Regions from separate parts of the Erwinia sp. INIA01 genome, predicted to be linked through region 1. Evidence: predicted binding sites of a transcription regulator. Region 1 holds the regulator's gene; each other region holds the start of a gene.

Region 1 (10,697 bases):
GATCAGCTGCGACATAAAGTAGCGTTCGCCCTCGCGCCAGTCGATTAGCAGATCTTTCACCAGAAAACTGGCAGTAATCATCCGCAGCCGGTTGTGCATCCAGCCAAGGCTGTTTAGCTGGCGCATAGCGGCATCGACAATCGGATAGCCTGTTTTGCCTTCCTGCCAGGCGGCAAGATGCCTGGGTTCATCGCGCCAGGCGACTTTTCGCGTCCAGCGAACAAAAGGCTGATGGCGGCACAGCGCCGGATAAGCCACGATCAAATGGCGATAAAACTCGCGCCAGATAAGCTCATTCAGCCAGACAAAAACCTTACCGTCTTCCAGTCCGCGCGGATGTTCTTTGAGCAGTCGATAAAGGCATTGACGCGGAGACAGCACGCCGATGGTCAAATAGACTGAAAGACGGCTGGTGCCGTCAAGCGCAGGCAAATCACGCCGGTCGGGGTAGTGTGTCACAGGCTGCTGGCTGAACTCCCGCAACCTGGCAATCGCGGCCTTCTCGCCGACGGGAAACAGCGAGCTGTCGACGGATTCTCGTGGATAGTTAAACGGCTTCAGCGGAGAAACGTCTTTTATCGGCCCGCTTTCTCGTGCGGCAGGTGCTGAAAAGCATTCAGGTAATCCTTCCTGCAGGCGCTTAACAAACGCCTTGCTGAACGGTGTAAACACCTTATACATCTCACGATTACCGGTCAGTACGCTGCCGGGAGGTAACAGCAGGCTATCGTCAAAACCCTGCGCCATCACATCATTATCAAACAGCACCCGTTCGGCAGCAGCATCACGCTGGCGCTCATTGACCTCGTACTGATAGTTATAGAACATCCGGTCAACATGGTGCTTCTGGCAAAAGTCCAGTAGCACATCTACGGAAGCGCTGAAATCATCACATTCAGCGAGGTGCAGCTCAATGCCCTTTTGCGCCAGCGATTGCTGCAGGTCCTGCAAATTCTGCCAGATAAACTCCGCCTGCTTCGCCGCCATATCATGGCTGTGCCACTGTTTCGGCGTGGCGATAAATAGCGCAATGACTTTTGCGCTGTTCGAGCGACAGGCGGCATAAAGGGCATGATTGTCATTGATGCGCAGATCGTTACGCAGCCAGACAAGGTGGGTTGTCATAATGTTCCCTGAATTTAATTAGTATCCATAACGCAGCCGCAGGGCTTCGGGATAAGGAGAGAAGTAACGCTGCGCGCTCAGCCAGGGATGCGGATACTGCGCCATATAGTGTTTCAGCAGGGTCATCGGTGCCAGTAAAGGCTGGATGCCACGGCGGTAACTGTCAATCAGCATGGACAGCTCCTGGCGCTGCGGCGAATTGAGCTCGCGACGGAAATAGCCCTGAACATGCATCAGTACATTGGTGTGGTTGCTGCGCGAGGCAGGCAGCTTCATCAAATCCATCAGCAGCTGGCGGTAGGCAAAAGCGAACTCCTCCAGCGATTCCCAGCGATCCATTTTTGCCACGAACGGGCCGATTTCCCGGTATTTTGGCTGGGAGTGGGCCAGCAGCAGCAGTTTGTATCGGCTGTGGTAGTCCATCAGTTTTGCCCGGGTCAGGCCACCTGCCCACAGCTGGTTAAATTCATGCAGCGCGTAAACGCGCGCGACAAAATTCTCCCGCAGGATAGGGTCGTGAAGCCGCCCGTCTTCTTCCACCGGCAGCCACGGCAGTTGTGCCATCAGCTCGCGGGTGAAAATGCCGACGCCCTCTTTTTGATTATTATTATTGTCAGGTTGATAGACACGGACGCGTTCCATGCCGCAGCTGGGCGATTTGGCACAAACAATGTAGCCGCACAGGTGGTGAAGCTGGGCCACCTTTTCAGCGGAAAACGCCTGCATATCTTCTGTGACGGCAGAGTTCTTCCCGCTGACGGCAGACTCTTTGCCGTTACTGAAGCGAAGGGCTACATCCCCGCCTTCAACTTGAGTCAAACGAAGTGCGGGTCGGGGAGCAGGTAAACCAATCGCCATTTCCGGGCAGATCGGTTCATAGTGAAGATAAGGGGCCAGCTCTTCTGCAGCGAAAACAGAACGCTTATGCCCACCGTCAAATCTCACCCGCTCACCCAGCAGGCAGGCACTGATGCCAACAGGAATTTTTTTGCTCATATCTATACAACCAAATAATTATTGTACAGGTTTGAGTGTAGATCAATTTCGCTATTTTTTCTCTTAAAACCTTAATCGCTGAATTTTTCGCAAAAAAAATCCCGCACTCCGGCGGGATAGTAAACAGAACAAATTCATTGAAATCGTTGGGGTTAGCTTTAGAGCTGTAACATCAAAGCGATACTTAATAAAAATCGCAGCAGGCCGATTCAGCTTCGGCCAGCCAGACGGGCTTATCGCTGGTTTTTACCCAAACACGATGCAGATAACTGTAAAAGCGGGCACGGTCGGCGCGGAAAAGCATAACCGGCAGCGCGAGCACACCGGCGAGCACTACCGCTGCACGACGCATGAAAATCCGCGTAGTGGAATAAGAGTGATAAAGATTCATACGTCCTCCTCAAATCGGCTAAAAGATTGTCTGTAATCTGAGCAAAATAATACCGCCTTTAATGTAATTTTACTACTGATCGGACCACTTTTTTGACGAAAAATTGTGCTGTTTTTGCTCTGACTGTAATTCTGTTACAGAATGGTTAATTAAGGCTTAAAAAAGCCGTTAATAAGATCGATTAATTAACAATTACCCTCCGGCAAAACTGCGATGGGCGAGCCGCATCATCTTTTGCTAAATTACCCGCCATAATGACGTTTTCCGGCAAGGCTCTCTGGCGGCCGGTGCGGAGGAACCTTGACCACTATTCTGATCGTTGAAGATGAAAAAGAGATCCGCCGTTTTCTGCGCGTGGTACTTGAAGGCGAAGGCTTTCGCGTGGTTGATGCCGATACACTCAGCCGCGGGTTAATTGAGGCCGCTACACGCAAGCCTGAGATGGCGATCCTCGATCTCGGATTGCCGGACGGCGACGGTATTCAGTTTATTCGCGAGGTACGTCAGTGGAGCAGTATGCCGGTGATTGTCCTGTCAGCCCGCAGTGACGAACAGGACAAAATCAACGCGCTGGATGCCGGTGCGGATGATTTCCTGACGAAACCTTTCGGCGTGGGTGAACTGCTGGCGAGAGTGCGTGTTGCCCTGCGCCACCGTCCAAGTTCCACCAGCAGCAGTGAAAAGGCGCAAATTACCTTTGGCGAGGTCAGCGTCGATATTGCTGCCCGGCGAGTCACACGCGATGGCAGCGATCTGCATTTGACGCCGATTGAATTTCGTCTGCTGGTCAGCCTGCTGAATCATCCAGGCAAAGTGATGACCCAGCGCCAGCTGCTGGTTCAGGTCTGGGGACCTAATGCGGTTGAGCACAGCCACTACCTGCGGATCTATATGGGGCACCTTCGCCAAAAACTGGAACGCGATCCTGCCCAGCCGCAGCATTTGCTGACGGAAACCGGCGTTGGCTATCGCTTTATTCCCTGAATCACGGCAATAAAAAAGGCCATTCAGTGAATGGCCTTTTCATATTTACTGCAAAAATAACGTCAGACTCAGGCGTTTTTCAACACCGCGCTAACGATCTCTACTGCTTCTTTCTCTATCTTCTCGCGATGCTCGGCACCGAGGAAGCTTTCACAGTAAATTTTGTAGGCATCTTCAGTACCTGAAGGACGCGCGGCAAACCAGCCGTTTTTGGTCATCACTTTCAGGCCACCAATGGAGGCTCCGTTGCCTGGCGCGGCGGTCAGACGATCGGTGATCGGATCGCCTGCCAGCGTGTCTGCACTCACCATTTCCGGCGAAAGCTTCGACAGCGCGGCTTTCTGAGCAGACGTTGCCGCTGCCTGGATACGGTTGTAGCTTGGGGCACCAAAACGCGCGGCCAGTTCATCATAGTGCTGCTGCGGATTCTTACCGGTTACGGCGGTGATTTCTGCCGCCAGCAGACACATGATGATACCGTCTTTGTCGGTCGACCATGGGGTGCCGTCGAAGCGCAGGAAGGATGCACCCGCGCTCTCTTCACCGCCGAATCCGAAGGTCCCGTCAAACAGGCCATCAACGAACCACTTAAAGCCCACCGGCACTTCCACCAGCTTACGGCCGATATCGTCAACCACACGGTCAATCATTGCACTGGACACCAGCGTTTTGCCGACTGCAACATCTTTGCCCCACTGCGGACGATGCTGGAACAGATAGTTCACCGCAACCGCCAGATAGTGGTTAGGATTCATCAATCCGGCAGGCGTGACAATACCGTGGCGGTCATAATCCGGGTCGTTAGCAAACGCCAGATCGAACTTGTCGCGCAGCGCCAGCAGGCCCGCCATTGCACACTCGGATGAGCAGTCCATACGGATCACGCCATCTTTATCCAGGTGCATAAAGCGGAAAGTCTGATCGACCGCATCGTTAACGATGGTCAGATCGAGCTTGTAGAACTCAGCGATCCGCTGCCAGTAGGCAATGCCGGAGCCACCCAACGGATCGACGCCAATTTTCAGGCCCGCTTTCTGGATTGCCGGGATATCAACGATCTGCGCCAGGCCTTCGATGTACGGCTGGATCAGATCCTGCTCCTGCAGATGGCCGCTGGCCCATGCCTGATCCAGAGAAATACGCTTAACGTCTTTCAGACCGCCCTTAATTAAGGCATTGGCACGATCTTCCACCACTTTGGTGACGTTGGTATCCGCCGGTCCGCCGTTTGGCGGATTATATTTGATGCCGCCATCTTCCGGTGGATTGTGGGAAGGCGTAATCACAATGCCGTCCGCCAGTGCCGCGCCAGCTTTATTATGCTCAAGGATGGCGTTGGAAATCGCAGGGGTCGGCGTATAGCCATTATCCTGCTGCACAATCACATCCACACCGTTTGCCGCCAGCACTTCCAGCACCGAGATAATCGCCGGTTCTGACAACGCATGGGTGTCCTTACCGACGTAGCAAGGCCCGGTCACGCCGTTCTTTTTACGTTCTTCGGCAATAGCCTGAGCAATAGCCAGGATATGCGTTTCATTGAAACTGTGACGACCCGCGCTACCGCGATGACCTGAGGTGCCGAATTTTACTGCATGTTCAGCATTACCCAATTCAGGCTGCAATACGTAGTACTGCGATGTTAGCTGTGCAACGTTAATTAAATCGCTCTGCCGGGCTGGCTGCCCGGCACGGGGGTGATTGGCCATTGGCGCTTCTCCCTGACGCTTCGGTTAAAGGGTACCGCAAACTTTCTCGGTCAGTTCCGCCGGGAACTGCATCGATAACATGATATGTTCCACCATGCTGCGCTTGCGGCCGGTATTAGTGTTGGTGATTACCCAGTAAGGGGTACCCGGAATATGCTGAGGCTTGGTATGCGTACCATTCTGAGTCAGCGTCTGCTGGTTACCCGCGAAATAGACCCGCGTGCGGCCATGCAGCGACTCGGTGGCATCGCCAAAGGCTTTGGCGTCCAGGGTGTATAAAGTCGATAAAATCAGCATAAACCTGTTCACCACTTTCTTCTGCTCGGCATATTCGTCAGAAAGCAGCAGTTCACGCACGGCGCGAACGCGATCCTGCGGGCGAGGTTCAGATTTCACGACAGCGGGCTCTTTAACCACCTGGGCAACGGGTGCCGCAGGCGCGGTCTGCCCCGCAGTGAACTTCAGCATACGGCGTAAAATGTCCGATGCGCTTTCCCCAATATGCTGAGTATGGCTGGCAATATAGCGGTATAGCTCTTCGTCGACTTCTATCGTTTTCATCTTTATCCAGTACGGTTGTTGCTTCTATCAGAATCGAGCGCAAAAACAGATACGATCTTCAGGATCGTCTGCTTTCTGGAACCCGGATCCTAACTTCAGGATTATAAAGTTAAATCCAGCCCGGGTGTAGCCTAAGCCCTCTTTGCCAGCAAAAGTCAGAATTTGCCGTAAAAAGATCGTTGGCAGCGCCTGTGCTACCCCCGGCAGAAAATGTAAAATCCATGATACCCTAAGCCTTCGTCCCAACTGTAAGAACTTTGCTATGAATTTGAATGTCCGCCTGCAATCTGAACAATCTGCAACAAACGATCTGCCTCTGGTATTGATCCACGGGCTTTTTGGCAGTCTTGATAACCTGGGAATCCTCGCTCGTGACCTCAAGCAGAACCGTCGGCTGATTCAGATTGATGTACGCAATCATGGTCTTTCGCCACGCTCGAACGAAATGAGCTACGCGCTGATGGCGCAGGACGTGCTGGAAACGTTAGACGGGCTGGGCATTGAGCGTTTCGGCGTTATCGGCCATTCAATGGGCGGCAAAATCGCCATGATGCTAACCGCACTGGCACCGGACCGCGTGGCAGGACTGGTGGTGATTGATATGGCACCGGTCGCCTACCCTACCCGCCATCATGATGATATCTTCGCCGCGCTCCAGGCAGTTACCCATGCTGGTATCACCTCGCGTAGTCAGGCCGCAGCGCTCATGCGCCAGACATTGACGGAAGAGGGTGTGATCCAGTTTCTGTTAAAATCTTTCCACGAAGGTGAATGGCGTTTTAATGTCCCGGTGCTGTATCAATGCTACGACCAGATTATTGGCTGGCAGCCAGTGCCTGCCTGGCCGCATCCTGCGCTGTTCATTCGCGGCGAGCGTTCACCCTACCTGGCCGATGAATATCGTGACGCACTGCTGGCACAGTTTCCTCAGGCGCGGGCGCATGTTGTGGCCGGGGCCGGTCACTGGGTTCACGCTGAAAAACCTGATGCAGTTTTACGCGCAATTCGTCGATTTTTTGTGCTGTAAAAACAATTATTTCCCTATGTTGTTAAAACATTGTCGTCATCACTTTCACTGGGGTATGATGCGCGCTGACATTTTTCCGCTGGTGATTTTTACGGCGGATAACGGCCTGACACATCAGAAATCCAGCCTTTCAGTATCACTAATCTATGGCAAAAGAGAACACGGACCGCACAACGATCGATCTGTTCGCAGATGAACGTCGCCCGGGACGACCGAAAACTAATCCGCTGACGCGTGATGAGCAGCTGCGCATCAATAAACGTAATCAGCTTAAACGCGATAAAGTTCGCGGGCTTAAGCGTGTCGAGCTGAAAATGAACAGTGAAGCCGTTGACGCACTTAACCAACTGGCCGAAGCGCGCAATATGAGCCGCAGTGAACTGATTGAAGAGATGTTGCTAAACCAGTTAAAACACCTTCAGTCCTGAATACACCGCGTGCTATCAACGCACAAAGCGACAAATGCCGCAGGATTACTCATTTATCCATTGACGGCGGTCTGCTATTATTACGGCTATCTGCAAAAATTTTGGCAGCCACCATATCATTAAGATTCAAGAGGTTATTAAACTCATGGCAATCGTAGGCATTTTCTTTGGCAGCGATACAGGCAATACGGAAAACATTGCAAAGATGATCCAGAAACAGCTGGGTAAAGACGTTGCAGAAGTTCGTGATATTGCCAAAAGCAGCAAAGAAGACCTTGAAGCCTTCGACATTCTGCTGCTGGGCATTCCCACCTGGTATTACGGTGAAGCCCAGTGTGACTGGGATGACTTTTTCCCTACGCTGGAAGAGATCGACTTCAACGGTAAGCTGGTAGCCCTGTTCGGCTGTGGCGATCAGGAAGACTACTCAGAATACTTCTGCGATGCGATGGGCACTATCCGCGACATCATTGAACCAAACGGTGCGATCCTGGTGGGCCAGTGGCCGACCGAAGGCTACAATTTCGAAGCTTCTAAAGGCCTGGCGGATGACAACCACTTCCTGGGTCTGGCGATTGACGAAGATCGTCAGCCAGAACTGACCAACGAGCGCGTTGATAAGTGGGTTAAGCAAATTTTTGATGAACTTCAGTTGAAAGAAATCATCGAAGCCTAAGCTAAACGGCCTGATGTGAGAGACATCTCACATCAGGCCAGTGATTTTTCCTATAGAAGTAATAGATACGTATTTGTAACTTCCACCTGTAAAAATGTACAATAACCCTATCGGTTACCCGCTTTCTCATCCTTCAGCCTCTCTAAACGATCTTTTGCGATCGCCGTGCGGCGGAGTGAGATAGAGCGAAATGTTAACTTTGTAAGATTTGGACGCAGGCCTCACTGGACGTAATGACATTAATCCTTACATCCAATAGTGGTATCAGGCATTCCTTGTTGTTTTCATTTCGATGTATGAGTTCTATACTGTGACGCATCCAACTCTAGCGTCAACCGATGTTCAGGGCTTTTCAGCCACTAAGTGACTAGCAAAGTAACAGGACAATATCCGCATGACTGACAACAATACCGCATTAAAGAAGGCCGGCCTGAAAGTCACGCTTCCACGACTGAAAATTCTGGAAGTGCTTCAGGAACCAGAAGGCCATCACGTCAGTGCGGAAGACTTGTATAAGCGCCTGATTGATATGGGCGAAGAAATCGGTTTAGCCACGGTCTACCGCGTGCTTAACCAGTTTGATGACGCAGGGATCGTTACCCGTCATAACTTTGAAGGCGGTAAATCCGTTTTCGAACTGACTCAGCAGCACCACCACGATCATCTGATCTGCCTGGACTGCGGTAAAGTTATTGAATTCCGCGACGAGTATATCGAAGCACGTCAGCGTGAAATCGCGACTCGCCACGGAATCAAGCTGAGCAATCACAGCCTGTATCTCTATGGCCATTGCTCTAAGGGCGACTGCCGCGAAGACGATACGCTGCACGACGAGTAATCCGTTCTGAAATCAGTATGAAACCGGTGGCTATGCCCACCGGTTTTTTTTGCGCGTTATCCGGCATAGACCGGCAGGACGTTCCAGTACGAAAGTATGGAAACCAGCGCATTCACCGCGCCGAAGATCAGCACCAGAACGATCGGTGCCGTCCCTCCTCTCACCTGCCAGGCAGCGTTGGTGAAACGTTGTCGGGCCTTTCTCGCCAGCATTGCCGGAGTGATCACCGCCCACAGCGTAGCCGCCAGCCCGGCATAACCAATCGCCACAAGAAAGCCGTTTGGCCAGATCATCGCCGCCGTCAGCGGAAGAATAAAGGTGACCACCGTCGTTTTTAACCGACCGAAGGCTGAACGATCAAACTTAAACAGATCGGCAAGATAGTCGAAGAACCCCAGACTGACACCGAGGAATGAACAGGCGACGGCAAAGTTCGAGAAGATATCCAGCAGCAGATTCAGATAGGGGCTGTGCAGCACACCCGACAGTGCGGCGACCAGCACGTCGATATTTCCGCCCTGTGCTGCAATCGCTTTGAATTCGTGGCGCGGGATATTGCCCATCGTGCCAATAATCCAGATAAAGTAGATCACCAGTGCCAGCAGTGTGCCAAACACCAGACAGCGACAAACCCGGCTGCCGTTCTTTTGATAGTAGCTGACCAGCCCGGCGATATTACCGTGATAGCCAAATGAAGCGAGGCAAAATGGGATCACCATCCACAGATAGCGCAGGTAGTGGCTTTCCTCCCCATGACTGTCCAGCAGTTTCACCGGTTCGATATGCCACAGCAGTCCGCCAAAGATAATCAAAAACGTAATCACTTTCGCGCCGAGAAAAATCAGCGTCATACGACTGACCATTGCCGTACCCAGCCAGATAAACAGCGCTACCAGTAGCGTAAAAGCGAACCCAGCGCTGCGGGCAGAAACCGGCAATGATAGCTGGCTCAGCGTATGCTGGATAATCGCTCCACTGGCGGAGATATAGGCATAGGTCAGTATCCCCAGAACAAAGGCGACGGACAGACCGTTAATCAGATTCCAGCCCCGTCCCAACAAATCGCGAGTGATCGTGTCGAAGCTGGAACCGGCCGGATAATGCAGACTGGCCTCCAAAAACAGCAACCCGGAAAGCAACATGCAGAACCAGGTGATAATCAGTAATGCTGACGACCAGAGAAACCATGCACCGGACATCACCACCGGTAACGAGAACATCCCGGCACCGATAATCGTGCCGCTAATAATTAGCGTTCCCCAGAGTGTAGAAGGCAGGCGGGCGGGGGAAACCGGTAAATCCATGACTAATCCTTAGCAAAAAACGGAAACTTACCGCCATCACCGGAATTATTCACTGGATGCACGGCATTAACGCCGCATATTCTACACCAGGCCGCACCCGCGAACTAGTACAATAATCAGTTTGCTACCATGGTTTCCTGCAGATAACGCCAGCTCGGCGGCTGGGTTGCGCAGTTAATGACCGCCAGCGAAATACGATGCGAATGATTATTCTGCTGCTGTTGCAGTTCGTGATACTGGATGACCACCTCATCCCCCCGCTGCGAAATAACGTTGAACTGCTCAATGCTTATCGTCATCCCCTGACGCGCGCCGGTTAAGCGGTTGAATAAGTCCTCAACGTCTGCCAGTGCCAGGCTTTTACCGGTCGGGGTGACCATCACAAAATCTTCAGCAAAATGCGTGAGCAGCTCAGCAGTCTTGCTGCCGTCGCCGTGAAAGACAGCCTCAATCAGCTGATGCAGAACAATGACGCTCTGTGATGCCTTGTTAGTAAGATCGATCATTGGATTTCCTTATGAAAACGTCGTTGATAAATTAGCCACAGCGGCAGTAAACCGCTCACGGCTGCAATAATAAATGCCAGATGCCACGCCAGTTCACCAGGAAAATAACGGCTCAGCACCGCCAGCAGTAGCGTAAACAACGCGGTGCCGAG
Region 2 (10,697 bases), on a different contig from region 1:
GGTGCAAGGTGATTCATTTAGAAAACTGGATCTATTCATACACGGATGGTACGACAAAACGACTTTGCCGCTTCTGTAAAGGCTTTGATTTGGATAAAGCAAAAGGTATCAAGAGAGATTTATTAAATTATTGCGTTGATGGCTCTGCATTTGGAGGAAAGCGCCGTTAATACCTAATTAGTGACGTGTCAACCGGTTTGCCTGATTATCTTGGCAGAGTCCTGGTATCGACCTTAGCCTTTAGGGATTTTTTTTTGGTACCTCATAATATTAAAAAAAGAAAGAGATATGTAATAACTACAGGAGCAAGGTACTTAAAACTCACCCAGAAATTCAATTATAAATAAGGCGTATTGCGCCTTATTTATCTAGCGACATAACTGAATCAATCAGGCTTCACAGAAGTTACTTCACCGTCCTTAATAGTGATAATTTCCATGATGGTTACTATCTGAAGTATATAATTTTCATTCAAAGTCATCATGCCGTTGATTTTGCAATCCTCTGGCGAAAGGTTTTAAAATTCAAATTTACCTTGGGCATCAGTTGTAGTCTCAAACCGCCCCACCAAGGTACGAGAGTCTATTAGCGACAATTGTTGTGTATCATAGTTATAGTCCGGTGTATTTTTCAGATAGGATGTATGCGGAATAAGAGTTATTGAAACACCATCACCTATTTTTACATCACCACCATGAGTAACGCCGAAAATGTTGAAGGCGGAGAGCACGCTTCACTCTCCAGCCTTTAATCTCACCGGGCAGATGCCCGGCTAATGCTTAACGGAACGGCGGTTCGTTAAAGGTACGCAGCTTGCGCGAGTGCAGACGATCGCCCTCGGCGCGCAGCAGATCGATCGCGCGAATGCCGATTTGCAGATGCTCGGAAATCGCTCCTTCGTAGAAGCGGTTCGCCTGGCCAGGTAGCTTAATCTCCCCGTGCAGCGGCTTATCGGAGACGCACAGCAGCGTGCCGTACGGTACGCGGAAGCGATAGCCCTGTGCGGCAATGGTCGCACTCTCCATATCCACCGCCACCGCGCGGCTGAGGTTAAAGCGCAGCGCGGAGGCTGAATAGCGCAGCTCCCAGTTGCGATCGTCGGTGGTCACCACCGTACCGGTACGCAGCCGCTGCTTGACCTCTTCGCCCGGCATGCCGCTGACCAGCTTGGTGGCGTCGTACAGCGCGCGCTGCACTTCGGCAATGCTCGGGATCGGGATATCCGGCGGCAGCACCGCGTCCAGCACGTGATCGTCGCGCAGATAGGCGTGCGCCAGCACGTAGTCGCCGATGGTCTGGCTTTCGCGCAGCCCGCCGCAGTGGCCAATCATCAGCCAGGCGTGCGGGCGCAGCACCGCCAGGTGATCGCAGATAGTTTTGGCATTCGACGGGCCAACGCCGATATTCACCAGAGTGATCCCCTGGCCGTTTTTGGCGATCAAATGCCAGGCAGGCATCTGGTGCTTCTTCCACGCCAGATCGGAAACGGTCTGCTCCGGGTGCGGCGTATCGTGGGTGATGGTGATGCCACCGGCGCAGGACAGCGCCTGATACGGCGATTCGGGATCGGCGATCTGCTCGCAGGCCCACAGCACGAACTCATCGACGTAACGGGTGTAGTTGGTAAACAGCACGTAGGGCTGGAAATCTTCGACCGGCGTGCCGGTGTAGTGGCGCAGGCGCGCCAGCGAAAAGTCGGTGCGCAGCGCATCGAAGTGCGACAGCGGGAAGGTTTCACCTACAGCCAGCAGGCCGTCGGCGTTTTCATCGCCAATCTGCGACAGTTCGGTGGTCGGGAAGTGCTGGGCAATGCCCGCGCTCATGCTGCGATCCAGCGCCAGGCCGGAGCCGTCAATCACGTAAGGGAAGGGGATCTCCTGCTGCGACGGCAGTACCTCAATGGATACGCTGTATTCGCTGCTCAGCAGCTCCAGCTGCTCGCTCAGATAGTGGCGCGCCAGCGCCGGGCGGGTGACGGTAGTACTGTAGCATCCGGCGCGGGTAAAGCGGCCAAAGGCGCGAGTCAGGCGCTGGCTGGGGGCCACGCCGTCCCAGCTGACGCGCAGCTGCGGATAAACAAACAGCCCGCTGGCGCGGGCTGCGGCGTCCGGCAGGCTGCCGTCGGCAATAAAGGCGGTAATGGCATCGCGCAGGGCGGCGACGGCGGCATCGTACTGCGCTTCCAGCTTGTCCAGTGCCTCGGTAACCGACAGCGACTGGTTCTGAGAATAAGTCATTCAATCTCCTTACATCGTTTTCCCGTATTGCCAACAGCCTAACTGAAGATAACGACAAAAGGAGGGGATGCCGGAATTATTTATTGCGCTTAGCTGCTGTCACCCGGTTCGAAGGCGAATTTAATCTGCTCTTCCAGCGGTTGCGGCGCATCGTCGAGCATCGCCATCAGCCGCTGGCCCACCTGCTGGCCCAGTTTTTCATAGTTCAGCCGCATCGAGGTCAGCGACGGGAAGGTGTGATCGCAGTCGGTCGAACCATCCAGGCAGGCCACCGCCATATCGTAAGGCACCTTCAGCAGCCGCCGCTGGCATTCGGCCAGCACGCCGATGGCGATCTCTTCGTGGCTGCAAATAATCGCGTCCAGATCCGGCTGGTTTTGCAGCAGCTGACCGAGCGCAAAGCGGCCAAACTGCAGGCTCGGTGCATCCGGCACGGTGATCATCAGGTCGGCGTTCTGATAGTGCGCCAGCATCGCTCTGTGCCAGCCGTTCAGCTGCTGCTTATGCAGGCGGTTATCGGTCTGTGCGCCGATAAAGGCAATGCGGCGATAGCCTTTTTCCAGCAGCGTGCGGGTCAGCCGTTCGGCGGCGTCGCTGAAGGCAATATTCAGCGTCAGATCGGCGGAAAACTGCCCGGCTCCGCAGACGTTGACCGTCACCACTTCCGATGACTCCAGCATCTCGCAGGTTTTCGGCGACAGCTGTGCGGCGAACAGCACCAGCGCGGAAGGGCGATGCTGAAGCAGTTTTTCCACCAGCGGCGTTTCGCCGTACTGATGATATTCGTGGCAGGCCATGATTAGCTGAAACGGCTGATTGCTGAGGGTGTGCTGTAGCGCCTGCACGAAGCGGGTGCTGGCACGATCGTGCTGAAAAGGATAGAGCACCGCCACGGTATGCGACTGCTGGGAAGCCAGCGCGGCGGCGGCCTGATTGGTTACGTAGCCCAGTTCACGCACCGCCTGTTCCACTTTCCTCAAGGAGGCTTCAGAAACCTGCGACGGGTCACGCAGCGCGCGCGATGCGGTCATTTGCCCAACCCCGGCGTGGCGGGCCACATCCTGTAGGGTGACGCGCTGCTGCGGGCTGGCAGCCAGCTCGGCGGCGGGCGTGCTGGCTTCATAACCCAGTGCGCGGGCGGCTTTTTCAACTTCACTGCGGACTTTGTCTGACACCAGCTCCGGCGTGCGCATCACTCGCGACACCGTCATGACTCCAACGCCAACATAGTCAGCAACATCCTGTAGCGTCACGCGACCACTACTACGACGCTTTCGCATCCTGGTTCTCCTGAACGCTCTGTTACGCGGCGCTGCCGCGCAATGATTTACCCTGCTGACAGTGTGCCGTTCCGGATAAAAGACAACAACTGGTTAACCAGCAAATGATATGCCGATCACAGTTACTGATAGCTTTAACAGTTAGCGTTAACTTTTTAGATCTCTATCACATTATTCCGGGCGGTTCGACACTACTCTGCTCGGGCGAAAAGAGAGAGGTGACCGATAAATGTTGAAAGAACTCCTGACTGCTGACGTTGTGCAGATTGTACCAGCCTGTGAAGACTGGCGTCACGCAGTTGCGCTGTCCTGCCAGCCATTACGTGACAACGGTACGATCGAAGCCCGCTATGTTGAGGCTATCTACCGTTCGCATGAAGCGATTGGCCCGTACTATGTCGTTGGCCCCGGTATTGCCATGCCCCACGCTCGCCCGGAAGAAGGCGCGAATAAACTGGGCATCAGCCTGACGCTGGTGCAGCAGGGCGTGAACTTTGATTCCGAGGGCAATGACCCGGTGAAGCTACTGTTTGTGCTGGCGGCGACCGACAGCAACAGCCATATCGGCATTATCACCGCGCTCGCCGGGCTGTTTGACACGCCTGAAGATACCGACGCGCTGATGGCTGCCACCAGCGTTGAACAGATTTTATCCATTATTTCACGTTATTAAACGACCAGAGGAACAACATATGAAAATTACCGTGGTATGCGGCAATGGCCTGGGCACCAGCCTGATGATGGAAATGAGCATTAAAAATATCGTGAAGGATCTGGGCGTTGCGGCGGAAGTCGATCACGTGGACCTGGGTTCGGCAAAAGGCACCGCCAGCGATATCTTTGTTGGCACCAGCGATATCGCTGAGCAGCTGATTGCACAGCAGGTGGGCGGCAAAATCGTCTCTCTGCAAAACATGGTAGACAAAGCGGCGATGAAAGAGCGTATCTCCGCCGCACTGTCGGAACTCGGCGCGTTATAATCAGGAGCCATAATGGAATTCTTCCGTTTCTTAATGAGTGACGTGCTCTCCGAGCCGTCAATACTGGTTGGCCTGATTGCGCTGATTGGTTTGGTTGCACAGAAGAAACCCGCAACTGAAGTGATCAAGGGAACGGTGAAAACCGTGATGGGCTTCCTGATCCTCGGTGCCGGTGCCGGGCTGATTGTTTCTTCGCTGGGTGATTTTGCGGCGATCTTCCATCACGCCTTCGGTATTCCGGGCGTGGTGCCGAACAACGAAGCGATCGTGGCCGTGGCGCAGAAAAGCTTCGGTACAGAGATGGCGATGATTATGTTCTTCGCCATGGTGATTAACATCGCGATTGCCCGCTTTACCCCGTGGAAATATATCTTCCTGACCGGTCACCACACGCTGTTTATGTCGATGATGGTGGCAGTGATCCTGTCTACCGCCGGAATGCGCGGTGCCAGCCTGATTGCGGTCGGTTCGCTGGTGGTGGGCGTTTCGATGGTGTTCTTCCCGGCGATTATTCATCCGTATATGAAAAAAGTCACCGGTTCGGACGATGTTGCTTTCGGCCACTTCTCCTCAATCTCCCAGCTGCTGTCCGCGTTTATCGGCAGCAAGTTCGGTAATAAAGAGAAGTCCACCGAGGACATGCAGGTCCCGAAAAGCCTGCTGTTCCTGCGCGACACCCCGGTTGCTATTGCCTTCACCATGTTCTTTATCTTTATTTTCACCTGTCTGGTGGCCGGTCCGTCGGCGGTAAAAGAGATGAACGCCGGGGGCAAAAACTGGTTCATGTTCTCCCTGATGCAGTCGATTACCTTCGCCGCCGGTGTATATATCGTTCTGCAGGGCGTGCGTATGGTGATTGCCGAGATCGTTCCGGCGTTCAAAGGCATCTCCGACAAGCTGGTGCCAAATGCCAAACCGGCGCTCGACTGCCCGGTCGTGTTCCCTTACGCGCCAAACGCGGTGCTGGTTGGCTTCCTCAGCAGCTTCGTAGCCGGTGTTCTGGGCATGTTCCTGCTGTATGCGCTGAACATGACGGTGATTATTCCGGGCGTGGTGCCGCACTTCTTCGTCGGTGCCGCAGCGGGCGTGTTCGGTAACGCCACCGGCGGCCGTCGCGGTGCAATCCTCGGTGCCTTCACTAACGGTCTGCTGATCACCTTTATCCCGGTGTTCCTGCTGCCGGTACTGGGCAGCATCGGCCTGGCCAACACCACCTTCAGCGACTCTGACTTTGGTGCGGTTGGTATCCTGTTAGGGCTGATTGTGCGCTAATCGCTATCAGTGCCAGACTGACCGAAAAAGAGGCGAAGTTATCTTCGCCTCTTTTTTTATGCTCGTTTCTGCGGCCGCCGGTCAGCAAGGCCCGCGTGCTGCCGATCACGCGAAGTTATTTTTTCGGTCAGTAATGATACATTCACATTACTAAACAATAACCCACAAAAAATCACATCTTTTATTGAAATCAATAATCATTCTCATTAAATTGATTCCTCCCTTTTCCTTCCTCGCTCGTTTGTAAGACTCGTCACTATGAAAAAATCCCTGAAGTTTTCGCTGTTAAGCTCGCTTGTTGCCCTCGCCATTGCCGTGCCTGCGGTACAGGCTGAGCAACCCACCGCTGAAAAAACGCCGGATCGGAATCAGAAAGACTCGACCAATAAAGAAGATAAACTAACCATTGGTGAGAAGAGCAGCCAGGGCGATAACACCATGGTGGTGACCGCCAGAGAGCAAACGCTACAGGCACCCGGCGTGTCGATTATCGACAGCGAGGCGATCAAAAAGCATCCCATCCAGCGCGATGTCTCTGAGCTGATACGTACCATGCCCGGGGTCAACCTTACCGGAAACTCCAGCAGCGGCCAGCGCGGTAATAACCGTCAGATCGATATTCGCGGCATGGGGCCGGAAAACACGCTGATCCTGATCGACGGCATGCCGGTCAGCAGCCGCAACTCGGTGCGCTACGGCTGGCGCGGGGAGCGCGATACCCGGGGCGACAGCAACTGGGTGCCGCCAGAAATGATCGATCGTATTGAAGTGATCCGTGGACCGGCGGCGGCGCTGTACGGCAACGGCGCGATGGGCGGGGTGGTGAATATTATTACCAAACCGGCGGGCAACGACTGGCACGGCAGTTTTAACAGCTATTACAACGTTCCCGAGCATAAATCAGAAGGGGCCACCCGCCGCTATAACGCCAATCTGAGCGGCGCGCTGGCGGATAATCTGACGATGCGTATTTACGGTAACTGGAGCAAAACCCAGGCCGACGGGCAGAATATTAACGACGGCCATACGGCGGAACGCAGCGGCAAATATGCCGGGATGGTGCCAGCGGGGCGCGAAGGCGCGATCAATAAAAACATCAACGGCGTGCTGCGCTGGGAATTTCTGCCGAGGCAGGCGCTGGAGCTGGATGCCGGGTTCAGCCGTCAGGGCAACCTTTACGCCGGGGATACGCAAAACACCAACAGCAGCACGCTGGTGAAAGCCAACTACGGCAAAGAAACCAATATCATCTATCGCCAGACGCTGGCGCTGAAATACACCGGAGCCTGGGATAACGGCGTTACCACCAGTAACTACGTTCAGTTTGAGAAAACACGCAGTACCCGCCTGAATGAAGGGTTGTCCGGCGGGCTGGAGGGGCTGTTCAGCACCACCAGCGAAGGGTTTTCCACCATCAATCTGAACGATACCAACCTGCACTCCGAGGTAAATATTCCGTTTGATTTCGGCGTCAGTCAGACCGTTACCTTCGGGGCCGAAATGAATCATCAGACGATGAAAGATCCCACTTCCAATATTGTGACCACCACTTCTGAGGTCAACGGCGTGTCCAGTACCGACCGCAGCAGCTACAGCTCGGCGGATATCTATGGCGTCTACAGCGAAGACAATATCGATCTGACCGATTCAACCCGCCTGACGCCGGGGCTGCGTTATAACTATCAGTCGGTCACCGGCAGCAACCTCAGCCCGTCGCTGAACCTGTCGCAGGAGCTGGGCGATGACTTTACCCTCAAGCTGGGGATCGCCCGCGCCTGGAAAGCGCCAAACCTGTACCAGACTAACCCCAACTATCTGCTCTACAGCAGCGGTAACGGCTGTTACGCCAGCACCACCAGCTGCTATCTGCAGGGGAACCGCGATCTGAAGGCGGAAACCAGCGTTAACAAAGAGATCGGCATTGAATATCACCATGACGAAGTGCAGGCCGGACTGACCTGGTATCGCAACGACTACCACAACAAGATCGAGGCGGGCTACACGGCGGATTATTTCAACGGCACCTCTAACGTCTATAAATGGGAAAACGTGCCCGACGCGCTGGTGCAGGGGCTGGAGGGAACGCTGAACTTCCCGATTAGCGACAGCCTGAAGATGAATAACAATTTCACCTATATCATCGAAAATAAAAACAAAACCACCGGCGATTACCTGTCGATTATTCCGAAATACACCATTAATTCGACGCTGGACTGGCAGGCGACTAACGACCTGTCGTTACAGGGGACGTTGACCTGGTACGGCAGGCAGAAACCGCAGCAATATAACTCGCAGGGTGAAGCCACCTCAGGCAGTGAAAAATGGCAGGTGTCACCCTATACGGTGTTGGGCATGAGCGCGGTGTACAGCGTGAATAAAGCGGTGGACGTCACCGCCGGGGTGGATAATCTGTTCGACAAGCGGCACTTCCGTGAAGGTAATGCGTTAACCTCCGGGGCGAACGGCACCTACGCCTATGGCGCCGGGGCACGTACCTATAACGAATCGGGCCGGACTTACTATATGCAGCTGGGCATGCACTTCTGACGCACCGCGCGCGGCGTCTGCATCCGGGCGACGCGCGCTTTTTCAGGGAACACAGACAATGAGTCATCGACCGGATCACCGGCAAATATGCCGCGTCATTGCGCGGCTGGGAGTATTCACGATTATGCTGCTTGGTGCAGGTAACAGCTTTGCCCGACCGAATCTCACCCCGCTGGGGCCGAATATCGCCGACCGGGGATCGGCGTATTACCATTTCACCGTCCGCCAGTTTGACTCCGCCGACGGTCGCCGCCATTACAAAGTGTGGACGGCGATCCCGGACAAAGCACCGCCCGCCTCGGGCTATCCGCTGCTGTATCTGCTGGACGGCAACGCGGCAATGGACAAACTTTCCGACGATCTGCTGCGGCAGCTGTCGGCAGTAACGCCGCCGGTGCTGGTGGCCGTCGGATATCAGACCGATCTGCCGTTCGATCAGCTGGCCCGCGCTTATGACTACACCCCGGCGCACTGGCGCGATCGGCAGAATCGGGGCGGCCGGGAAGGCGGCGGCAGCTCCGCATTTCGCCAGCTGCTGACGCAGACCATCGCGCCGCAGGTGGAAAAAGGGCTGCCGATTGACGCGCAGCGGCGAGGGCTGTGGGGCCATTCTTACGGCGGGCTGCTGGTGCTCGACAGCTTTCTCTCCGCGCCATCATTTAACGATTACTTCGCCGCCAGCCCGTCGGTGGCGCAGGATGATTTCGTGCTGCTCAAGCGGCTGGGCGCGGTCACCAAAGATGAAGCGAAGGGCAGGAGGCTGCACCTGCTGGAGGGCGACGGGGATCTGCCGCGCCCTGGCGAAGAGCACCGGCCGGACGCGCTTGCCGCCGTACGCGTCGCCGTCGCGGAGCTTAGCGATAACGGTGTCGGCGTGACCTGGCAGCTGTTTCCGGGGCTGCGCCACGGAGAGATGTTCCCCGCCTCCCTGCGCAGTGCGCTGCTGCAAATGGCGGAGGTACAGTAAGAGCCTGGCTTAGCTGACAACTCGCGAGTGCAGAAGTAAGCGGCGTCGCCCGCCGATCAGCAGCGTCAGCGCGAATCCGGCGGCCGCCATGCCGACGTCAAACCACATAATGCTGGCAATGCTGTGCTGCGACAGGCGGGCGGTGATCAGCGGGACAGTAAACGTGGCGAGGCTGCCCGCACTGTAGTAAATCCCGGTGGCCTTTCCCTTGGCCTGCGGGAACTTCATTGCCATTACCGTCAGTCCCAGCTGCACCACGCCGCCCGCCGCCGAAAAGCCGATGACAAAGGCGAACAGCGCGATAATCCGCGCACTGGGATAAAGGCTGATCGCCAGCAGCGCCAGCAGGGAGATAAAGGTATAAAGACGCAGCAGAAGCAGCGAGTTGACCAGCCGGTTTACCAGCAGCGCGGTGATAAATACGCCGCTCAGCGACCCCACGGTATAGACGCTGAGCAGCTGAATAGAGGCCGAATACGGCATTAAAATGACAAATTCCGCAAACTGCGCCAGCCACTGGCTGACGAGGTAGAAGGTGGCCATGGAAATATAGCCAAACAGCGTAAAGCAGATGATGTCGGCCAATGCGCGCCTGTCTTCCAGTATCAGGCTTTTTCCGCCGGGGGTGGCTGCCTGTGGCGGTCGGTGAGCGGGGAACGGCCGCCGCAGCAGGAAAATCCCGTTAACCAGCATAATGGCGGCGGCAACCATAAACGACCAGCCGAACCAGCTGTGGCTCAGCATCAGCCCCCAGATGATAAACGGCAGCAGAAACTGGCCCGCAGAGACAAAGGCTTTAATCAGAATGGTGGCCGTACCGGGAGAATGAGGAAACGCTTCCATCAGCGCCGGGTAGGTACCGGCATCCAGGAAACTGTTGGCTACCCCGGCCAGCAGTCCGCAGGCAAAGGCGGTAACCACGCTTTGTGCCGAAACAATGCCGAAGAAAAAGCCGACGTAGCACAGGATACCGAGCAGGATAAACGGCCGGCGGCCAAATTTATCGGAAAGCATACCGGAAACAAACAGCACCATCAGGCGGCCAAAGCCCAGTGAGGCAATCACCACCGAAACGCCCGCGGCATCGGTATGCCACTGCTGCTCAAGGTGCGGCATGTTCAGGGTGATCAGCAACACGCCCATACCGTGAACCAGATAATTCAGATACAGCCCGACGGCGGTCGGGAAAAAGCGATTGGTCATGGTGAGTCTTCGGCAATACGACAAACGGAGTACGGGTGGCTCCGCGACTGAGGGCAGCATGATGCCTGCGAGGGTCAGTCAGCGGCAACCTTTTTTATCAGCGCAGCGTATTTCCCTCCTGATGCCAGCAGCGCATCATGCGTGCCGTTCTCGGCAATGACCCCGTTTTCGAGCAGCAATATCCGATCGGCCTGGCGCAGGGTGGCCGGAC
Region 3 (10,697 bases), on a different contig from region 1:
GAAATTCGTGGCAAAATTGGCAGCGACATTGACGATATCGCCTTACCAAAATATCAGTTCAATCTGCGCAATCTTTGCTTCGATATCCGCAGCGAACTGACTCGCCAGATTGTTAAAGAAGCCTGATAGTCGACGCGGCAGCATCATGCTGCCGCACTGCTTACTGGCTGTTCTCCCGCGTATAAAGCACAAATTCAATTTTGCCGTCGGCGTACTCGTGCGGTTCGTTTTGCTGCTCCAGATATTTCAGCATCAGCGTCATTGAGCGCTGCGCCATCTCCCGCGTGTTTTGATCGAGCGCCAGTGCCAGCGCATCCTGCGCCAGCAGCGAGCGTGTGGTGGGATACAGTTCATGGGTGATAAAGACCGTTTTATTTAGCAGCCGATAGCGCGCCAGCGCCTCGCCAATTTCGCGATTTCCCAAACCGGTATTGTAAACCCCGTGAATCGTTTTGCTCTCGTACAGCTGCTGCTCCAGCAAGCGGCTGACCTGCTGGCGGTCGTCCAGTGCCGCCAGCGCTTTATGCACCCGCAGATGCGGAAACTGACTGGCCAGTACTGCGCTGAATCCCTCCACCCGCTGCCGGTGCGCCAGGTAATCCATCCGCCCGCTGATGATAATCACCTCACCCGGTCCGGCGATCATTTTTCCAATCAGCAGCCCGGCGGTGCGCCCGGCCTGTAGCTGATTAATCCCGACGTGGCACAAACGCTTCGCCCCTGGCAGGTCGGTCGCCAGCGTGATCACCGGGACGTTGCGCTGGTAACAGTGCTCAAGTGCGGCATAGATCGCCGGATGCGCGTGGGCAAAAACAATAATGCCGTCGCGCTGCTCGCTGGCCTTGACGATCTGCGCCGCCAGCAGTTCGGGGTTATCTTCGGCGATCAGCGTGCGGTGCAACGTTACCTGACCGTAGCCGAGCTGACCGGCAAGATTGCTAAAGTCCTGGCTCAGCTGGCTGAAGAAAAAGGCATCGCTGCTGCTCAGCAGCAGGGCGATCTGCCACGGCTGGCGGTGTGCGTCCGGCAAAATACGCTTCAAACCCGCTTCTCGTGCCGCCTGCAGAACCCGGCGCGTCGTGGCCGGGGAAACTCCGCCGCGCTCGTTAAGTACCCGATCGACAGTAGCAACGCCCACGCCAATCTGCTTTGCCAGCTCCTCCAGCGTGATCTTTGTCACTTATTCCTCCGCATGATGGATTTCCATCAAAAAGTCGATTCAGCCAGTATATTCACTGGCGCTATCCTGGCAATCGAACACTGATGTTTAACCTATAAAGGCGTCGCAAAATGGTACAAAAACGTAAGTTTGCTCTGCTGGGCACCGGATTTATCGGCCAGGTTCATGCTAAAAACCTGGCGGCCCACCCGGATATTGAACTGGTCATGGTGGCCGATCAGGATCGCAGCCGCGCCGATGACATTGCCAGCCGCGACGGTGCGCGCGTGGGCAGCGTAACGGAGGCGATTAACAGTGATGCCATCGATACCATCCTGATTGCGACGTCAACGCCATCACACGCGGAGTTCCTGGCCGCATCGGCGGCAGCCGGGAAGGCGGTGTACTGTGAAAAACCTATTGACCTGTCGCTGGATAAAGCCCGCCGGGTTGTGGAAGAAGTCGCACGCCATCCGGTCCCGGTGACGGTCGGCTTCAACCGCCGCTTCGATCCCAGCCACAACCAGCTGAAACAGCATTTGCAGCAGGGGCTGATTGGGAAAGCGGAGCTGATCCAGATGGTCTGCCGTGCGTCTGAGCTGCCGCCGCTGAGCTATCTGCAAACCTCCGGCGGCCAGATGCGCGATCAGGCCATTCATTTCTTCGATCTGCTGCGCTGGCTGACCGAAGATGAAGTTGAAACCATCGGAGCCATGGGATCGGCGCTGGCGATGCCGGAAATTGCCAGTTTCGGCGATGTTGACACCTCGGTGCTGATGATGAAAATGCGCAGCGGCGCACTGGCACAGCTGGATAATACCCGTCGCACCGGTTACGGCTATGACGAGCGCATTACCGTACTGGGTTCGCAGGGGATGTCCGACTCCGCGGCACAAAGTCCGCAGGGTGCAACGCTTTACAGCACCTCCGGTATCAACCGACCACCGCTGTATGCCGACTGGTTCAACCGCGTGAAAGAAACCTATTATCTGCATCTGGATGCATTTGTCCGCTCGCTGAACGGCGAGGCAGTATCGGTGCCGGGTCTGCACGACGGGCTACAGGCGCAGGCGATTGCCGAAGCGGCGGTTAAATCGCTGGAAACCGGAACCTTCTGCAAGGTGGAGCAGCTGTAAAATATGGCCGCAGCCGATCGCCGCGGGCGGTCGGTTTCATCCTCTTGCTTTCATCGTACAGACCATTTTTCTCACGCGTAGCAGATCGAACAAAGAGTCACTCCTTTGCTATATGCTAATGACGATCGCTGCAAAGGGCATGTCATCAAAAAATACCCTTACGCAGTGAATCGGCCATTACCGGAATTGAAAAAGCCGCCAGAAACGAAGGCGGCTTTTTTTTGATGGCTGTCAGATGCTGAAACTACTTCTCTTCGTTAAACACCTGACCAATCTGCCGACGCACTTCATCCATTGCCGCCAGCGTATCAATAGACGCAGAGAGCGGGCGAACCGGCGACTCAGTTTTACCCTGTCCCACGCACCAGGCGAAGTGAACGGCTTCATGGAACAGCTGGTCGTAGCGATTACGCGGCTCATCGAAGTGCAGTACTTTTCCCCCCTGACTTGAGGTGAGGGTAAACGGCCCCGGCGCGTAGAAGGATGCGCCGCCGATCTCCAGCGTGGCATCACGTCCGGCAATCACCGCCGCGCACGGCGTATTACTGAACAGGGTGGTATTCAGCACAGAGTGCATGCCGTTGTTGTGGGTCAGCAGCATTGAGGTCTGACCGTTCACACCGCCCGGCACCTGCTGCCCGGTGGCGTGGATGGACACCGGCGCACCGGCGACTTTCACGCTGAAGCCGATCAGATAGCTGCCGAGATCCATCATCGGCCCGCCCGCTAAATCTGCGTTGAAGATACGGTGATCGGGGGTGAAAAATTCACCGTGGTCGGCAAGCAGGGTATGCAAATCCCCCAGCACACCATCCTCCAGCAGCTGGGTGATAATGTCGTATTTTGGCAGGAAGTCGCACCACATCGCTTCCATACACAGCAAACCTTTAGCTTTTGCCAATTCGGCCAGGCCACGCGCCTGCTGCGCGTTGAGCGCCAGCGGTTTTTCAATCAATACGTGCTTACCAGCGTTCAGCGCCTGTAGTCCGTCGGGGTAGTGATGGTTATGCGGTGTAGCGATGTACACCGCATCAATATCCGGTGAGGCCAGCAGCTCGGCGGCACTGCCAAAAGCCTGCGGAATGCCCATTTTGCTGGCGAAGGCGCTGGCCCTGTCCTGCGAACGGGAGGCTATCGCCACCAGCTGCTGCGAGGTGAACTCTTTCAGCGCGCGGGCAAAGCGTTCGGCAATCCAGCCCGGGCCGATAATGCCCCAGCGCAGCGAGGGAACGGCGTGGGGATCGAGCGTACGGGCCTTGGGTAATGAAGACGGAAACATGGCAGCTCCTGATTATTATGTGTAGGGCATCAAGCAGATTGAGTGGCCGCCGGGCGGCGCTATTTCACTATAGTCAGCGGATTTTACGGGGGAAACCGCTTTTATGATGGAAATCCATCAATTTGCTGAGGCAAGCCGCGATTAATAATCTTTAAGCAAAAACAGCGCATTGCGCGCTGTTTCGGGATGGGAAATGAACGGTTGAATTCAAATCAGATTGAATCGGTCATCAGGTTTAAGCGGTGGCGGTAGCGCTTCATTGTTCATATCGCGCAGGGTGCGTTCGATGGTATTACAAATGGCATTCAACGGCAGATCGTTGGAATCGACGCCAAACGGGTCTTCCAGCTCTTCCGCCAGCGATTCCAGCGACAGGAAGGTGTAGGAGATAAACATCGACACTACCGGCGTCATATAGTGCAGGTCGGTGACCAGCGCAAAGGGCAGCAGGGTACAGAACAGATACACCGTGCGCTGAAGTATCAGGCTGTAGGCAAACGGGATCGGCGTGTTGCTGATACGTTCGCAGCCGCCCAGCACCTGCGACAGGGTATTCAGATTATGGTCAATGCCGTTATATAGCAGGTCGGAGATCGCACCGCGATCGCGCTGCTGCGCCAGCCACTCGCCGAGGGCGAGCAGCAGCCGGTTAGCGCGAAACGGGCTGTTGAGCACCTCATTTTGCCAATCGGCAGGGAGCAGACGCCGGATATCGTCACTGCTGTCCGTGCCGCGCAGCTGATGTTTCAGCGCCCAGCTAAAGGCCAGCAGCAGGGCGGTAAATTCGGCCACCGCCGCCGGATCGCGACGCAGCGCGCCTTTAGCCTGACGCAGCAGCGAGCGGCTGGTAATCAATAGCGTTCCCCACAGCGTACGTGCCTCAACGAATCGGGCATAGCTGGCGCTGTTGCGAAAACCGAGGAAGATCGCAATCGCCACACCCAGCAGGCTGAACGGCGCGGTGGTCAGATGCACGCCCAGCGTTTCGTACCATTGCAGGCTGATTACCGCAATAATCGACATCAGCAGATTCAGGCCAAGGCGAAACATAATTTTGGACAGCACCGCGCCGCGCCAGGAAAACAGACGGCGGAACCAGTGCTGATGGGGACGAACGATCATGGCAATATTTCCAGTGAGTTAGACACAAAGCGGCAATGCAAAGCCAATATTGATATTTAAATCTGCGGCAATTTTATGGAAATCTGAAGGCATATCTTATTACCACGGATTACCACGGAGTTAGCTTATGAGCCAGATTGCACGCCGGATTAAACTCGGCCTGATGTTACAGGGAGCAGGTGGTCATATGAATGCCTGGCGGCACCATAACGTACCTGCTGACGCCAGCGTCAATGTTAACTGGTATCACCAGCTGGCGCATCAAGCAGAAGACGCCGGACTGGATTTTTTATTCGTTGCCGACGGTTTGCACATTAATGAGAAGTCGCTGCCGCACTTCCTTAACCGCTTCGAACCGATTGCGCTGCTCTCCTCGCTGGCCTCGGTCACGCACCGGATCGGCCTGGCCGGGACCATTTCCACTTCGTACAGCGATCCCTTCACCGTTGCACGGCAGGTAGCATCGCTCGATCTGCTCAGCGGCGGTCGAGCGGGCTGGAACGTGGTGACCTCGCCGCTGGAAGGATCGGGGCGCAACTTTGGCCGCGCACATCCGCAGCATTCAGAGCGCTATCGCATTGCCGAAGAGTATTTACAGGTGGTGCAGGGGCTGTGGGACTCGTGGGAGGATGACGCTTTTATTCGTGACAAGCAGAGCGGCGTGTTCTTTGATGCCTCAAAACTGCACGCGTTGAATCATAAAGGCGAATACTTCTCGGTGGCCGGGCCGCTGAACATTCAGCGTTCGCCGCAGGGACAGCCGGTCATTTTCCAGGCCGGTGCCTCCGATACCGGTATTGCTCTGGCGGCCAAAACCGCTGATGCGGTGTTTACTAACGCCCGCACTCTGGAAGAAGCGGAAAGCTATGCGCACAAGCTGGACGCTGAAGCTCGTGCTCAGCAGAAACCGACCCCGGGAATTTTCCCCGGCATCACGCCGATTGTCGGCAAAACGGAAGCCGAAGCGGAAGAAAAATACCGCTATCTGCTGTCGCTGCTGTCGCTGGACGATGCCCTCAGCTATCTGGGGCGCTTCTTCGATCATCATGACTTCAGCCAGTACGATCCTGACGGTCCGTTCCCGGAACTGGGCACGCTGGGAGAAAATACCTTCCGTTCAACCACCGATCAGATCAAGCGGCTGGCGAAAGAGGAACAGCTGACGGTGCGCGAAGTGGCCTATCGCACCACACTGCCGAAGGGGGAATTCTTTGGTACGCCGGAGCAGGTGGCGGACACCTTTATTCGCTGGGTGGAGCAGGGCGGAGCCAGCGGTTTCATCATCTGTGGTCCGGTACTGAACGAGGCGCTGGAAGACGTGACTCGTTATGTGCTGCCAATTCTGGCCGAACGCGGCTACTGGCAGCAGGACGATCGCACCACGCTGCGCGAGCGGCTGGATTTGCCGGTGCGCGAAAACCGTTATGCGGGAAGCGCTGAACAGCAGCTGACTCACGCAGGCTGATTTTTTAACCCGCGTAGCAGTTCAAGCAGCCAGCGGCAGGCATCGCGCTGGCTGTTTTTCTGCCAGCTGTAAATTTTGACCGTGTAGCGCGGAATGGCAAACGGCAGCGGATGGATTGCGTACTCCACGCTGTGCTGCAAACGCTCGGCGGCATAGCGCGGAATGGTCATCAGCAACGGGCTTTGCGCGATGATAAACGGTGCGCCGAGTACCGACGGCATCCGCAGAGCAATATGTCGTTCCAGCCCCAGCAGCGCCAGCTCGCTATCGATATACCCCGTTTCCTCATTCCACGGAGTGACCACCAGATGCCGGGCGGCAATATACTGCGCCAGGTCAACAGGCCGATCCGCAGGGAAAAAACGCGGCGAGGCGATCACCACGTATTCATCTTCCATCCAGTCCATTTCGTCAATGTCCGGCAGCCGGCGATCGTGGGTCTCGCTGAATCCTAATGCGAAGTCCACCCGCCCGGCCATCAGTTCGTGCAGCGCCACTTTCTGTTCGCTGTGAATCAACTGAAAGCGAATCCACGGTGCGAGCTGCTGGACTTTCGCCATCAGCGCGGGGAACAGACTGAAGGTGGTGAAGTCGGTGACCGCAAAGGTGAATTCGTGCTGGCTGGTTGCCGGATCGAAGCGGGGGCGTTTCTGCACGCTCTGGTTAAGCTGCGACAGGCTGTTATTTACCGATTCCGCCAGCGCGGTGGCAAAAAGGGTGGGCTGCATTTCGTGGCCCACCCGGTAAAACAGCTCATCGCCAAGATGGCGGCGGAGGCGGCTTAGCGCATGGCTCAGCGCCGAATTACTCAACGCCAGCTCCTCCGCCGCGCGAGCGACCGACTGGTGTCGCCAGACCGCGTCAAATACCAGCAGCAGATTGAGGTCGAGGTTACGTAAATTTGGATGCATAAAATTCACTATATACTGATAACAATGCACTTCATTCATCCGAGATTAGCGGGTATTCTGCCCGCCATCAACTCAATGTAAGACGGGAATATCCATGAAACTTGTTATCCGCCGCGCTGAACGCAGCGATGCCGCACTGATCCTCGCGATGATCGCCGAACTGGCCGAATACGAAAAAGCGCTGCATGAAGTGATTGCCACACAGCAGGATATTGAGCAGACGCTGTTTGCTGATGACAGTAAATCGGAAGGGCTGATTTGTGAGATCGATGGCGTCCCGGCGGGCTATGCGGTGTTCTTCACCAGCTACTCTACCTGGCTGGGGAAAAACGGTATTTACCTGGAAGATCTGTACGTTTCACCGTGTTTTCGCGGACAAAAGGCCGGGAAGCAGCTGCTGCGCCACATTGCCAAACTGGCGGTAGAACGGGGCTGCGGTCGTCTGGAGTGGAGCGTGCTGGACTGGAATCAGCCCGCCATCGATTTCTATAAAAGCATCGGTGCAGCACCGCAGGACGAGTGGGTGCGCTACCGCATGGAAGGCGCGGTGCTGACGGACTTCGCCGCCTCCTGATCGCCCGTTATTCCTGACTGGCTGGTTCGCGGCCTCAACCTTATTAAGCCAGCCGGCAACCAGTCACTCAGCTTAACAGCCCCGCCAGAAAGCCAGCCCGCTCTCTGGCTCAATCGTATCGATTCTCCGCAGATTCAATCGACTTAACGTACCCGCAGAGTGAGAAGCTTCAATAATTCAGCAAGTTTCGCTGTTTTTCCGTCACTTAACGCCGCTTTGCATCCTCCCGACGCTATCTTCATCACCCTGCGGTGAAGCCATTCTGTAATCGCGTATCGAACCCGGCCTCATATTTAAGTTAATTATCACTCATTCCTTTTTTATTCTTATTATCAATTGGTTGCCTGGTAATGACGGGCTGGCGCTTCTGCTCCATTGCACACTTCAATGACAACGCAACGTTTTTTGAGCGAAAAAGTTCCGCGACAAATTGTAAATAATTATTAATTTGAGATTGATAATGGTTATCATTTATATATGATGTCGCAAAATATAAAGATTCACCTGCAATACCCTTTTAGATTCGTTACACACCCGTTTGTACAGGAAGCCGATGCCGGGCAAATACCAATAAAATAGATCAGGGTATTTGACATGCTCAAATTTTCATCCCGCAGGGGATTGCTGCAGACGTCTCTCGTCATGGGAACGTTTTTTACCGCTGCCGTTAACGCCGCAGAAGCGCCTTCTGCGCAAAACGACGTGGCGACCAGCGCTAACACCAGCCAGAAACAGAATCTGGTCAAACCGGTTAAAAACAACGAACCGGTAATGACCGTGACCGCCCCGGAGATCAAAAAAGTCGCCGGGACTAAAACCACCATCACCGCTGACGAGCTGCAAAAGCGCGGCAGCAACGATTTCGGATCGGTGATGCGCAACCAGCTGGCGATTAGCGCCACCGGTTCCAGCGGCGGCTCTTCCGACGGTAAAAGCGGCTTCGACCGCGGCGGCTACACCGGCTACAACATTCGCGGCCTGGAAAGCAACCGCGTGGCGCTGGACGTTGACGGCATTCCACAGCCGGATGCGACCGGCCGCAGTTACGCCAGCCGTGCGGGCGTGAACACCTTCGGGATTGGCCGCGACTACATCGATCCTTATGTCTACGGGCAGATCGATATCGTTGCCGGTGCCACCGAAACCTCCTACGCCAACAACGCCATGGGCGGCTCCGTCTCCTTCCAGCCGAAATCTGCAGATGATTATCTGCAGCCGGGTAAAGATACCTATTTCGGCTATCAGAGCGACTACGATTCTTCCAGCCGCAGCTGGCACAACGGCATTACCGCTGCCGCAGGCGATCAGACCATGCGCGGCCTGATTGCCTACAGCCGCCGCGACGGTCAGCAGACCCGCAATAACAGCGGCGTGCATGATGCCTACCCGGCTAACTGGCACTCCGACGCGCTGTTAACCTCGGGCATCTGGCAGCCAAACGACGAGCACAAATTTACCGGCGTGCTGGATTTCTACAGCAAGGTTAAACACACCAACTACGACAGTTGGAACAGCAGCGGTTCTGCGATCCTCGGCCCGGCCAACCAGCAGAGTAATACCCGCCGCTGGGGTGCTTCGGTGAAGGATGAGTGGACGCCGTCGAGCCAGTGGGTTGACAGCCTGACCACCAAAGCGTACTGGCAGAAGACCGAAGCCCATGACAACACGCTGATGCCGGATGAAATGACCGGCAACATGCAGCGCGTGTACTCCGACTACAATGTGAAAACCTGGGGGCTGGAAACGCAGCTGGCGAAAACTCTGGGCCGTCATAACCTGAGCGCCGGTCTGAACGGTCGCATCAGCGATGCAGAACGCCCGTTCAGCCAGTCTCCGGCACCGGGTCCGTTCAGCGTGGTGATGAAGCCGCAGGGCGACAGCCGCACCACGGTACTGGGTGGCTTCGTGCAGGACGATATCCAGTTCGATCTCAGTGGCCACAACTTCTCGGTGGTGCCAGGCGTACGCGTGGCCCATCAGGAAACCAAACCGCAGAATCTGGATAATCTGACCGCCAACAGCACCGCGCTGAACGGCGCGTCGGTGGAAACGCTGTACGGTAAAACTAATAAAGATACTCAGGTGCTGCCGTCAATCAGCTTCAACTACGATCTGACGCCAACCCTGATGACCTATATCCAGTACAAGCGCGGCGCGCAGTTCCCGAACGCCAGCCAGCTGTACGGTTCGTGGAACCTGGGTTCAAGCTATGCCGGTCCGCAGCAATATGCATTGATTGGCAATACCGATCTGGATACGGAAACCAGCAACAACTTCGAGTGGGGCGTGAAGGGTGAAGCGGTTGAAGGCGTAACGCTGAACACCTCGCTGTACTACAACAGCTATAAGAACTTTATTGCCTATTCCCGCTACCGTCGTGCGGCGAACCCGGACAAGTTCGTTAACGTACCGTCTAATATCTACACCACCTATCAGGCTGAAAACCGCGATAAGGCTTATATCTGGGGCGGTGAGATCAGCACCAAAGTTAACTTTGGTACCTGGTTTGAAGAGGTTAACGGCCTGAGCGCTAACCTTGGCGTGGCATACAGCAAAGGTCAGTCGAAGTCGAGCTACAACGGCGACAAGTACATCGATCTTGAAAGCGTTGCACCAATGAAAGCGATTGTTGGCGTGGCGTGGGACGATCCGGCCCAGCGTTACGGTGCCGCAGTGACCGCCACCTTTGTTAAGGGCAAGCAGGCTGAAGCCACCAACCGCGAAAGTTACACCAACGTGGGTACGCCAATCACCGATTCCACCGCAGAATATATGCGCGTGCCGGGCTACGGTATGGTGGATATGACCGCATGGCTGCGCGTGAGCAAAAACGTGAAGCTGAGCGGCGGCGTATATAACCTGACCGATCGTAAATACTGGGATTATCTCAGCAGCCGTGAGCTGACGGAAAGCACCGCGCAGGATGGCTACGACAATGCACTGGCCGTTATGCCGGGCCGCAGCTTCCAGCTGGGTGTAAACGTCGATTTCTAATCGTTGTTAGTACCGCATTAATACTCAACCCCGCGTTTACACGCGGGGTTTCTTTTT

Evidence for each region. The regulator Fur, encoded in region 1, represses iron uptake genes when iron is present. The targets are predictions, from matches to a motif close to ATAATAATGAGAACNACTATCAA.
Region 2: the regulator Fur is predicted to act here: its motif matches at 5,960-5,982, upstream of OMR58_RS25020 (TonB-dependent siderophore receptor).
Region 3: the regulator Fur is predicted to act here: its motif matches at 8,101-8,123, upstream of OMR58_RS18410 (TonB-dependent receptor domain-containing protein).

Annotation. Positions count from the first base shown of each region.
Region 1 is NZ_JAPDNC010000012.1:25,926-36,622, forward strand. Features, by position in the region: gene phrB (deoxyribodipyrimidine photo-lyase) at 1-1,125, opposite strand, end outside; gene OMR58_RS19870 (DUF523 and DUF1722 domain-containing protein) at 1,144-2,121, opposite strand; gene OMR58_RS19875 (YbfA family protein) at 2,306-2,512, opposite strand; gene kdpE (two-component system response regulator KdpE) at 2,813-3,496, shown strand; gene pgm (phosphoglucomutase (alpha-D-glucose-1,6-bisphosphate-dependent)) at 3,565-5,205, opposite strand; gene seqA (replication initiation negative regulator SeqA) at 5,230-5,766, opposite strand; gene ybfF (esterase) at 6,029-6,793, shown strand; gene ybfE (LexA regulated protein) at 6,940-7,221, shown strand; gene fldA (flavodoxin FldA) at 7,367-7,897, shown strand; gene fur (ferric iron uptake transcriptional regulator) at 8,292-8,735, shown strand; gene mtr (tryptophan permease) at 8,792-10,039, opposite strand; gene OMR58_RS19920 (hypothetical protein) at 10,156-10,545, opposite strand; gene OMR58_RS19925 (MFS transporter) at 10,542-10,697, opposite strand, start outside.
Region 2 is NZ_JAPDNC010000022.1:12,212-22,908, forward strand. Features, by position in the region: gene OMR58_RS24985 (hypothetical protein) at 1-170, shown strand, start outside; gene OMR58_RS24990 (hypothetical protein) at 518-730, opposite strand; gene OMR58_RS24995 (AMP nucleosidase) at 780-2,237, opposite strand; gene OMR58_RS25000 (LacI family DNA-binding transcriptional regulator) at 2,327-3,517, opposite strand; gene OMR58_RS25005 (PTS sugar transporter subunit IIA) at 3,747-4,190, shown strand; gene OMR58_RS25010 (PTS sugar transporter subunit IIB) at 4,210-4,497, shown strand; gene OMR58_RS25015 (PTS ascorbate transporter subunit IIC) at 4,510-5,769, shown strand; gene OMR58_RS25020 (TonB-dependent siderophore receptor) at 6,028-8,316, shown strand; gene OMR58_RS25025 (alpha/beta hydrolase) at 8,375-9,283, shown strand; gene OMR58_RS25030 (MFS transporter) at 9,293-10,486, opposite strand; gene OMR58_RS25035 (ABC transporter ATP-binding protein) at 10,561-10,697, opposite strand, start outside.
Region 3 is NZ_JAPDNC010000010.1:174,874-185,570, reverse strand. Features, by position in the region: gene OMR58_RS18450 (hypothetical protein) at 1-126, shown strand, start outside; gene OMR58_RS18445 (LacI family DNA-binding transcriptional regulator) at 161-1,180, opposite strand; gene OMR58_RS18440 (Gfo/Idh/MocA family oxidoreductase) at 1,291-2,295, shown strand; gene OMR58_RS18435 (Gfo/Idh/MocA family protein) at 2,540-3,574, opposite strand; gene OMR58_RS18430 (bestrophin family protein) at 3,782-4,696, opposite strand; gene OMR58_RS18425 (LLM class flavin-dependent oxidoreductase) at 4,824-6,161, shown strand; gene OMR58_RS18420 (LysR family transcriptional regulator) at 6,149-7,084, opposite strand; gene OMR58_RS18415 (GNAT family N-acetyltransferase) at 7,167-7,646, shown strand; gene OMR58_RS18410 (TonB-dependent receptor domain-containing protein) at 8,241-10,640, shown strand.